2 regions of the Streptomyces sp. NPDC056987 genome follow, and region 2 is predicted to be linked to the other one. Evidence: riboswitches for the same ligand, from Rfam matches in the RefSeq annotation. Region 2 holds a riboswitch; the other holds the start of a gene.
The links. Region 2 has a riboswitch for glycine ahead of gcvT (glycine cleavage system aminomethyltransferase GcvT). Riboswitches for the same ligand answer to the same signal wherever they lie in the genome.
Positions count from the first base shown of each region.

Region 1: it holds a riboswitch for glycine, as region 2 does, so the genes downstream of both, gcvP (aminomethyl-transferring glycine dehydrogenase) here and gcvT (glycine cleavage system aminomethyltransferase GcvT) in region 2, are expected to answer to the same signal.

Region 1 covers NZ_JBHURV010000069.1:9,595-14,003, forward strand. The annotation lists gene ACFTZC_RS40905 (DNA polymerase IV) at 1-1,054, shown strand, start outside; gene ACFTZC_RS40910 (PRC-barrel domain-containing protein) at 949-1,347, opposite strand; glycine riboswitch at 1,461-1,558, shown strand; gene gcvP (aminomethyl-transferring glycine dehydrogenase) at 1,745-4,409, shown strand, end outside.
Region 2 covers NZ_JBHURV010000016.1:91,887-96,295, reverse strand. The annotation lists gene glyA (serine hydroxymethyltransferase) at 1-715, opposite strand, end outside; gene gcvH (glycine cleavage system protein GcvH) at 782-1,159, opposite strand; gene gcvT (glycine cleavage system aminomethyltransferase GcvT) at 1,262-2,401, opposite strand; glycine riboswitch at 2,548-2,645, opposite strand; gene ACFTZC_RS20160 (AAA family ATPase) at 2,892-3,614, shown strand; gene ACFTZC_RS20155 (enhanced serine sensitivity protein SseB) at 3,704-4,409, shown strand, end outside.

The DNA.
Region 1 (4,409 bases), on a different contig from region 2:
GCTGCTGGGGCCCATGTCGGTGCGGACCCTGCCCGGCGTGGGGCCCGCGACGGGCGAGCATCTGCGGCGGGCCGGCATGACGACGGTCGCCGATCTCGCCGAGGCGGGCGAGGACGAGCTGGTACGGCTGCTGGGCAAGGCGCACGGCACCTCGCTGCACCGGATGGCGCTCGGCCACGACGAGCGGCCCGTGGTGTCCGAGCGGGAGGCCAAGTCCGTCTCGGTCGAGGACACCTTCGACACCGATCTCCACGACCGGGTGCGGGTGCGTACGGAGGTGGACCGGCTCGCCGAGCGGTGCGTGCGCCGGCTGCGGGCGTCCGGACACTCCGGGCGGACCGTCGTCCTCAAGGTGCGCAGGTACGACTTCTCCACGCTGACCCGCTCGGAGACGCTCAGGGGCCCCACGGACGACCCGGGAGTGGTGCGGGAGGCGGCCGGGCGCCTCCTGGAGTCCGTGGACACCACGGGCGGCGTCCGGCTGCTCGGGGTGGGGGTGACCGGGCTCGCCGACTTCACGCAGGAGGACCTGTTCGCGCAGGCCGCGGCCCGGGAGCGGGCGGCGGAGGAGGAGCCCGGGACGGCCGCCGCGGCCACCGGCGGGCCGGAGGAGGGGCAGGGCGACGCCGTGGCCGCAGGTGGGGCGGGGCAGGGGGGCTCGGCGACGGAGGGGGCGGCGGACCCGGGGGACGGGCCGCCGTCGCCGGCCGGGACGTCCGGCCCGGCCGGGGAGCGGCGGTTCCCGGCCGGACACGATGTGCGCCACACGGAATTCGGCCCGGGCTGGGTGCAGGGCAGCGGGCTGCGGAGGGTCACCGTACGGTTCGAGGAGCCCGGATCCGCACCGGGGTGGGTGCGGACGTTCTGGGCCGACGATCCCGCGCTGGAACTCTCCGAGCCGCTGCCCCTCGTACCCGGGACCGGTCGGTCGCCGGGTCCGTCGCCGGGTCAGTCGTCGTGGCCCGCCAGCCGCCCGAAGTCACGCTCGTTGTCACGGCCGGAGAGGCCCCCGGGCCCCTCCGGGGGTTCCGGGGACGGCAGGGCGAGACCGTAGTGGTGGTAGAGCTGAAGCTCCTGGTCGGGGGAGAGATGGCGACCGACACCGAAATCGGGGGCGTCCTTGATCAACGCGCGTTCGAATGGGACCCGCAGGCCGTCCTCGGCCAGGGTGCTGGGGGCGAGGGGTACGAAGGCGTCACGGCTGAAGAGTCCGGTGCGCACGGCGGCCCATTCGGGCGTGCCCGTGGCGTCGTCGAGATAGACCTCGTCGACCGTGCCGAACTTACGGCCGTCACGGTCGTACGCCTTGCGTCCTATCAGGCTGCGCGGATCGATATGGGTCTCCACGGTCCCTCCAGCGGGTCGCAACTGCTCCTGAACACTACGAAAGTGCAGAACCGGTGGGACGGCCACTCGAAAGTTGTCCGGAAGACCCCGCTGGTAGGCTGGCAAGCGGCTGCTGACCCCGTGCGGGAGAGTTCTCCGGTGAGCCCACCGGAGGCGCCGAAGGAGCAAATCCTCCCCGGAATCTCTCAGGCCCCCGTACCGCGCGGACGAGGTCACTCTGGAAAGCAGGGCGGGCGCCGTACCCCGTACGGCATCCGCTCTCACCGACGGTGAAAGCCGGACCGCCGCACGGCGGGCCGGTGAAGCTCTCAGGTCGAGATGACAGAGGGGGAGGCCGTTCAGGGCACCCGAGCCGTGGTGCCCCCGCAGGTCGTGGCAGACCAGGAGGCCTCCGTACATGAACGCCCACCGCACACCGCTCGCCCAGCTGGAGCGAGGCACCCCCTTCGAGCAGCGCCACATCGGCCCCGACGCGGGGGCGCAGGCGAAGATGCTCGCGCAGGTCGGCTACGGCTCGCTCGACGAGCTGACCGCCGCCGCGGTGCCTGACGCGATCAGGAGCGCGGGGGCCCTCGACCTCCCGGACGCCCGCACCGAGGCCGAGGTCCTCGCCGAGCTGCGCTCCCTCGCCGACCGGAACCAGGTGCTCGCGCCGATGATCGGGCTCGGCTACTACGGCACCTTCACGCCGCCGGTGATCCTCCGCAACGTCATGGAGAACCCGGCCTGGTACACCGCGTACACGCCGTACCAGCCCGAGATCTCCCAGGGCCGGCTGGAGGCCCTGCTCAACTTCCAGACCGTCGTGGCCGAGCTGACGGGGCTGCCGACCTCCGGCGCCTCCCTGCTGGACGAGTCCACGGCCGCCGCCGAGGCCATGGCGCTCTCCCGCCGCGTCGGCAAGGTCAAGGGCGGTGTCTTCCTCGTGGACGCCGACACGCTCCCGCAGACGATCGAGGTGATCCGCACCCGCGCCGAGCCGACCGGTGTCGAGATCGTCGTCACCGACCTCGGCGAGGGCATCCCCGCCGAGGCCGCCGAGCGCGGAGTCTTCGGGGTGCTGCTCCAGTACCCGGGCGCCTCCGGGGCCGTACGGGACATCAGGACCGTGATCGAGCGGGCGCACGACCTCGGCGCGGTCGTCACCGTCGCCGCCGATCTCCTCGCGCTCACGCTCCTCACCCCGCCCGGTGAGCTGGGCGCCGACATCGCGGTCGGCACCACCCAGCGCTTCGGCGTCCCCATGGGCTTCGGCGGACCGCACGCCGGCTTCATGGCCGTACGCGAGAAGTTCGCGCGCAGCCTGCCGGGACGGCTCGTCGGGGTCTCCGTGGACGCCGACGGCAACAAGGCGTACCGGCTCGCGCTCCAGACCCGCGAGCAGCACATCCGCCGCGAGAAGGCCACCAGCAACATCTGCACCGCACAGGTGCTCCTCGCCGTCATGGCCGGGATGTACGCGGTCTACCACGGCCCCGACGGGCTGCGCGCCATCGCGCGGCGCACCCACCGGTACGCGGCGGTGCTCGCCGCGGGGCTGCGCGCCGGCGGGGTGGAGGCCGTGCACGACACGTACTTCGACACGCTCACGCTCCGCGTGCCCGGCCGCGCCGCGGAGATCGTCGCCGCCGCGCGGGAGGGCGGCGTCAACCTCCACCAGACCGACGCCGACCACGTCTCCGTGGCCTGCGACGAGACCACCGGCCGCGCCCAGCTCGCCGCCGTGTGGACGGCCTTCGGCGTGCAGGGCGACATCGAGGCGCTGGACGCGGCCACGGACGACGTGCTCCCCGGCCAACTGCTGCGCACCGACGACTATCTGACGCACCCCGTCTTCCACCAGCACCGCTCCGAGACCGCGATGCTGCGGTACCTGCGCCGGCTCGCCGACCGTGACTACGCGCTGGACCGCGGCATGATCCCGCTCGGCTCCTGCACGATGAAGCTGAACGCGACCACCGAGATGGAGCCGGTCACCTGGCCCGAGTTCGGCGCGCTGCACCCCTTCGCCCCGGCCGAGCAGGCCCAGGGGTATCTGACGCTCATCCGCGAGCTGGAGGAGCGGCTCGCCGAGGTCACCGGGTACGACGCGGTCTCCCTCCAGCCCAACGCCGGTTCGCAGGGCGAGCTGGCCGGGCTCCTCGCCGTACGGGCGTACCACCGGGCCAACGGGGAGACCGGGCGCACCGTCTGCCTCATCCCGTCCTCCGCGCACGGCACGAACGCGGCGAGCGCGGTCATGGCCGGGATGCGGGTCGTCGTCGTCAAGACGGGCGAGGACGGCGACGTCGACGTCGAGGACCTGCGGGCCAAGATCGAGCAGTACGGTGCGGAGCTGGCCGTCCTGATGGTCACCTACCCGTCCACGCACGGGGTGTTCGAGGAGCACATCGGCGACATCTGCGCGGCGGTGCACGACGCGGGCGGTCAGGTGTACGTCGACGGCGCCAACCTGAACGCCCTGGTCGGGCTGGCGAAGCCGGGCCGGTTCGGCTCCGACGTCTCGCACCTGAACCTGCACAAGACCTTCTGCATCCCGCACGGCGGCGGCGGCCCCGGCGTCGGCCCCGTCGGCGTCCGGGCCCACCTCGCCCCGTACCTGCCCAACCACCCGCTCCAGCCGGCCGCCGGGCCCGAGACGGGCGTCGGGCCGATCTCCGCGGCGCCGTGGGGCTCGGCGGGCATCCTGCCGATCTCCTGGGCGTACGTACGGCTGATGGGCGGCGAGGGCCTCAAGCGCGCGACGCAGGTCGCCGTGCTGGCCGCCAACTACATCGCCAAGCGCCTGGAGCCGCACTACCCGGTGCTCTACACCGGTCCGAACGGGCTGGTGGCGCACGAGTGCATCGTGGATCTGCGGCCGCTCTCCAAGGCCACCGGTGTCAGCGTCGACGACATCGCGAAGCGGCTGATCGACTACGGCTTCCACGCGCCGACCATGTCGTTCCCCGTGGCGGGCACCCTGATGATCGAGCCCACCGAGAGCGAGGACCTGCGGGAGATCGACCGCTTCTGCGAGGCGATGATCGCGATCCGTGCGGAGATCGAGCGGGTCGCGTCGG
Region 2 (4,409 bases):
GCGGGCCGCCGAGGGTCTTGTGCGTGGTGGTGGTGACGACGTGCGCGTGCGGCACCGGGTTGGGGTGCAGCCCGGCCGCGACCAGACCGGCGAAGTGCGCCATGTCGACCATCAGGTACGCGCCGACCTCGTCCGCGATCCGGCGGAAGGCCGCGAAGTCGAGCTGACGGGGGTACGCGGACCAGCCGGCCACGATCAGCTTCGGGCGGGACTCCTTGGCGAGCCGCTCGACCTCGGCCATGTCGATCTGGCCGGTCTCGCCGTCGACGTGGTACGCGACGACGTTGTAGAGCTTGCCGGAGAAGTTGATCTTCATGCCGTGGGTGAGGTGCCCGCCGTGGGCGAGGTTCAGACCCATGATCGTGTCGCCGGGGGAGAGCAGCGCGAACATCGCGGCCGCGTTCGCCTGGGCACCCGAGTGCGGCTGTACGTTCGCGTGCTCGGCGCCGAAGAGCGCCTTCACCCGGTCGATGGCGATCTGCTCGACCACGTCGACGTGCTCGCAGCCGCCGTAGTAGCGGCGGCCGGGGTAGCCCTCGGCGTACTTGTTGGTCAGGACGGAGCCCTGGGCCTCCATGACCGCGACCGGCGCGAAGTTCTCCGAGGCGATCATTTCGAGGGTGGACTGCTGGCGGTGGAGTTCGGCGTCGACAGCGGCGGCGACGTCGGGGTCCAGCTCGTGGAGTGAGGCGTTCAGAAGCGACTTCGAAGACATCACGGTCCCTGGGGTGTCTTGGTGCGGGGTCGTCCGGGTGAGCTGCGTCACGTCAGTTGCCCGGGGTCAGTTGCCGGAGAACGTCGTGTATTCCTCGGCGGTGAGCAGGTCCTCCGGCTCCTCCGTGACGCGTACCTTGAACAGCCAGCCGCCCTCGAAGGGCGCGGAGTTCACCAGCGAGGGGTCGTCGACGACGTCCTGGTTCGTCTCGGTGACCTCGCCGGTCACCGGGGCGTACAGATCGCTGACGGACTTGGTGGACTCCAGCTCTCCGCAGGTCTCGCCCGCGGTCACCGTGTCACCGACCTCGGGAAGCTGGGCGTACACGACATCGCCGAGGGCGTTGGCCGCGTACTCCGTGATACCGACCGTCGACACGCCGTTCTCGGCGGCCGTCAGCCACTCGTGCTCCTTGCTGTAGCGAAGCTGCTGGGGGTTGCTCATGACCTGAATTCTCCTGTACGCGAGGGTGTGGTGCGGAACCGCTGTCTTGCGGACCGAGACGGGACGGACGCGGCGGGCGTCCGTATCACTTCCGGTGCCTGATCACTTCTGGCGCTTGTAGAACGGCAGCGCCACGACCTCGTACGGCTCGTGGGAGCCGCGGATGTCCACGCCGACCCCCGCCGTACCGGGCGCGGCGTGCGCGGCGTCCACGTACGCCATCGCGATGGGCCGGCCCAGGGTCGGCGACGGGGCGCCCGAGGTGACCTCGCCCACGACGGCGCCGTCGGCGACCACCGGGTATCCGGCGCGCGGGACGCGGCGGCCCTCGGCGATCAGGCCGACCAGCTTGCGCGGCGGGGCGGCCGCGGCGCGCTCGGCGGCCGCCGCCAGCGCCTCGCGGCCGACGAAGGCGCCGCCGTTCGACGTCTTGTCGAACTTCACGACCCGGCCGAGGCCCGCGTCGAACGGGGTCAGGGCGGTGGACAGCTCGTTCCCGTACAGCGGCATGCCCGCCTCCAGCCGGAGGGTGTCGCGGCAGGAGAGCCCGCAGGGCACCAGGCCCACGCCCGCGCCGGCCTCGGTGAGCGCCTGCCACAGCCGCTCGGCGTGGCGCGGCTCGACGAAGAGCTCGAAGCCGTCCTCGCCGGTGTAGCCGGTCCGCGCGATCAGGGCGGGCACCCCGGCGACGGTGCCGGGCAGGCCCGCGTAGTACTTGAGCCCGTCCAGGTCGGCGTCGGTCAACGCCTTCAGGATGCCGGGCGACTCCGGGCCCTGGACGGCCAGCAGCGCGTACGCGTCCCGGTCGTCCCGTACGGCGGCGTCGAACCCGGCGGCGCGGGCGGTGAGCGCGTCCAGGACCGTCCCGGCGTTGGAGGCGTTGGCGACGACCAGGTACGTGTCCTCGCCGAGGCGGTAGACGATCAGGTCGTCCAGGATCCCGCCGTCCTCCTGGCAGATCATCGTGTACCGGGCGCGGCCCATCGCCACGGCGCCGATGTTGCCGACCAGCGCGTGGTCGAGGAGACGCCCGGCGTCCGGCCCCGTGACGGTGATCTCGCCCATGTGGGAGAGGTCGAAGAGCCCGGCGCGGGTGCGGACCGCGGTGTGCTCGTCGCGCTCACTGCCGTAGCGCAGCGGCATGTCCCAGCCCGCGAAGTCGGTCATGGTCGCGCCCAGCGCGCGGTGCGTGGCGTCGAGGGCGGTACGGCGGGGGGTGCTGCTCGGGGGGACATGGCTCATCGGTGTGGCTCCCAGGGTATGACTACGAGGACGATCCTCCCCATCTGTCATCGGAACCTGAGAGGTTCATCACGACCCCGCGTACTGAGGTCATGACTTGCACCTTGGGTGGGGCCGTGACGACACGGCCCGCTTTTCAGATCTGCCTCGTCCGCGCGGTACGGGGCCTGAGAGATTCAAGGGAGGGTCTTGCTCCTTCGGCGCCCGGCGCACAGGGCGACCGGGACTCTCCCGCGCGGATTCGAACGGCCGGTATGGAGTTGGCGGGCACATCATCGCACGGGGTGCGGCGGGACGGCGCGGCCGGTCGGCAGATCGCCGGTACAGGTGAGAGGCTTGCGGGACATTACCAAGTCTTTACACTTCATGGGCAAGAGACATGGGCAGGCCGGACGGGGCGGCCACCGGCCGGGCCGACGGGGCGGACCGGCCCGGCCGGGCAGGCCGGACCGACCGGGCCGGCACGGACTGAGCTGACAGGGGGACGGCGATGATCTCGCAGGGGTCCGGCGCGTGTGCCACGACCGCGGGCGTGCCCGCACAGCAGGGGGCGGGCGCGCTCGGCGAGGGCCCCGCGGGGGTGGCGGCCCCGGCCCCGCCGGCCCCCGCCGTGCGCGACCTGCGGGGGCTGGGGCCGGGCCGGGGGCCCGACGGGCTGGTCTTCGACGCCGGGGACCTGGTGGTCGTCTCCGGGCTGCCCGGCAGCGGCAAGTCCACGCTGATCCGGCGGGCCGCCGAGGGCGGCGGCATCGACTCCCAGGACGCGCGGGACCGCTGGGCGCGGCGGATGCCGTCCGTACTGCCCTACGCCGTCTACCGCCCCCTCGTACGGACGGCGCACTACGCGGGGCTGCGGCGCGCGCTGCGCTCGGGCGCGAGCCCCGTCGTGCACGACTGCGGTACGCAGACCTGGGTACGGCGCTGGCTCGCCCGGGAGGCCGTCAGACGCGGGCGCCGGCTGCATCTGCTCGTGCTGGACGTGCCGCCGGAGACCGCCCGTGCGGGCCAGCGCGAGCGCGGCCGCGGCGTCTCGGGGTACGCCTTCGCACGCCACCGCGGCGCGGTCCGCCGGCTGCTCGCCGCGGTGGCGGCGGGCCGGCTCCCTCAGGGGTGCGCCTCGGTGGTGCTGCTGGACCGGGACGCGGCGGGCGGTCTGGAGCGGATCGCGTTCTTAGACGCACCGGTCCTGGGCTCCGCGCCGGGAGCGGAGTGACCCGCGCCACGCTCCACGGCATTAGGGTGCTGGGTGCTGCGGCAGGGTCCTGAGCGGACCCGGTGTACTGGGTGGAGGGGTAACACGTGGTGAACACGGCATGGCCGGGGAACGAGCTGGAAGAGGTCCTCAGCGCCTCGCTCGGCAACGACGCGGCGGGCGGGCGGCTGGTCGAGGTCCTCGGCCGCAGCGAGATCTGGGTACCGCTGCCCAACGGGGGCGGACCCGACAGCCCCTCGCTCGACTTGCCGACGGTCGAGATCGACGGCGCACCGTACGTCCCGGTGTTCAGCTCGCACCAGCAGTTCCTCCAGTGCGTCGGCGAGCACATGGCGTTCACCGTCGCGCCGGCCCGTGACTTCGCCCGCGGGCTGCCCCCGCAGCTCGGCATCGCGGTCAACCCCGGCGGTGCGGTCGGGGCGCCGCTGCCGCCGCTCGCCGTCGCCGAGCTGTGCCGGGTGGGGCGTACCCCGCTCGACGGGCCGGCCAGCGGGGGCCGGGTCAGGCTCTTCGAGCCGGACTGGCAGGAGGACCCGGTCGACTTCCTCTCCGCCGCCGCGGCCGAGTTCGGCGCGGCGGGCACGGTGGCCACCGCCCGGCGCGCGCTCGCCAGCGTCGAGGGCGAGCCGCCGGTGCTCTTCATCGGCGTCCAGCTCTCCTCCTGGGAGGCCGCCGACCGCAACGCCCCGATGGACGCGCTCGGCCGCGCCCTGGGCCGGGTGCCGGTGGCCTGGCCCGTCAACCTCCTGCTGCTGGACCTGACGCAGGACCCGGTCGGCGAGTGGCTGCTGGCGA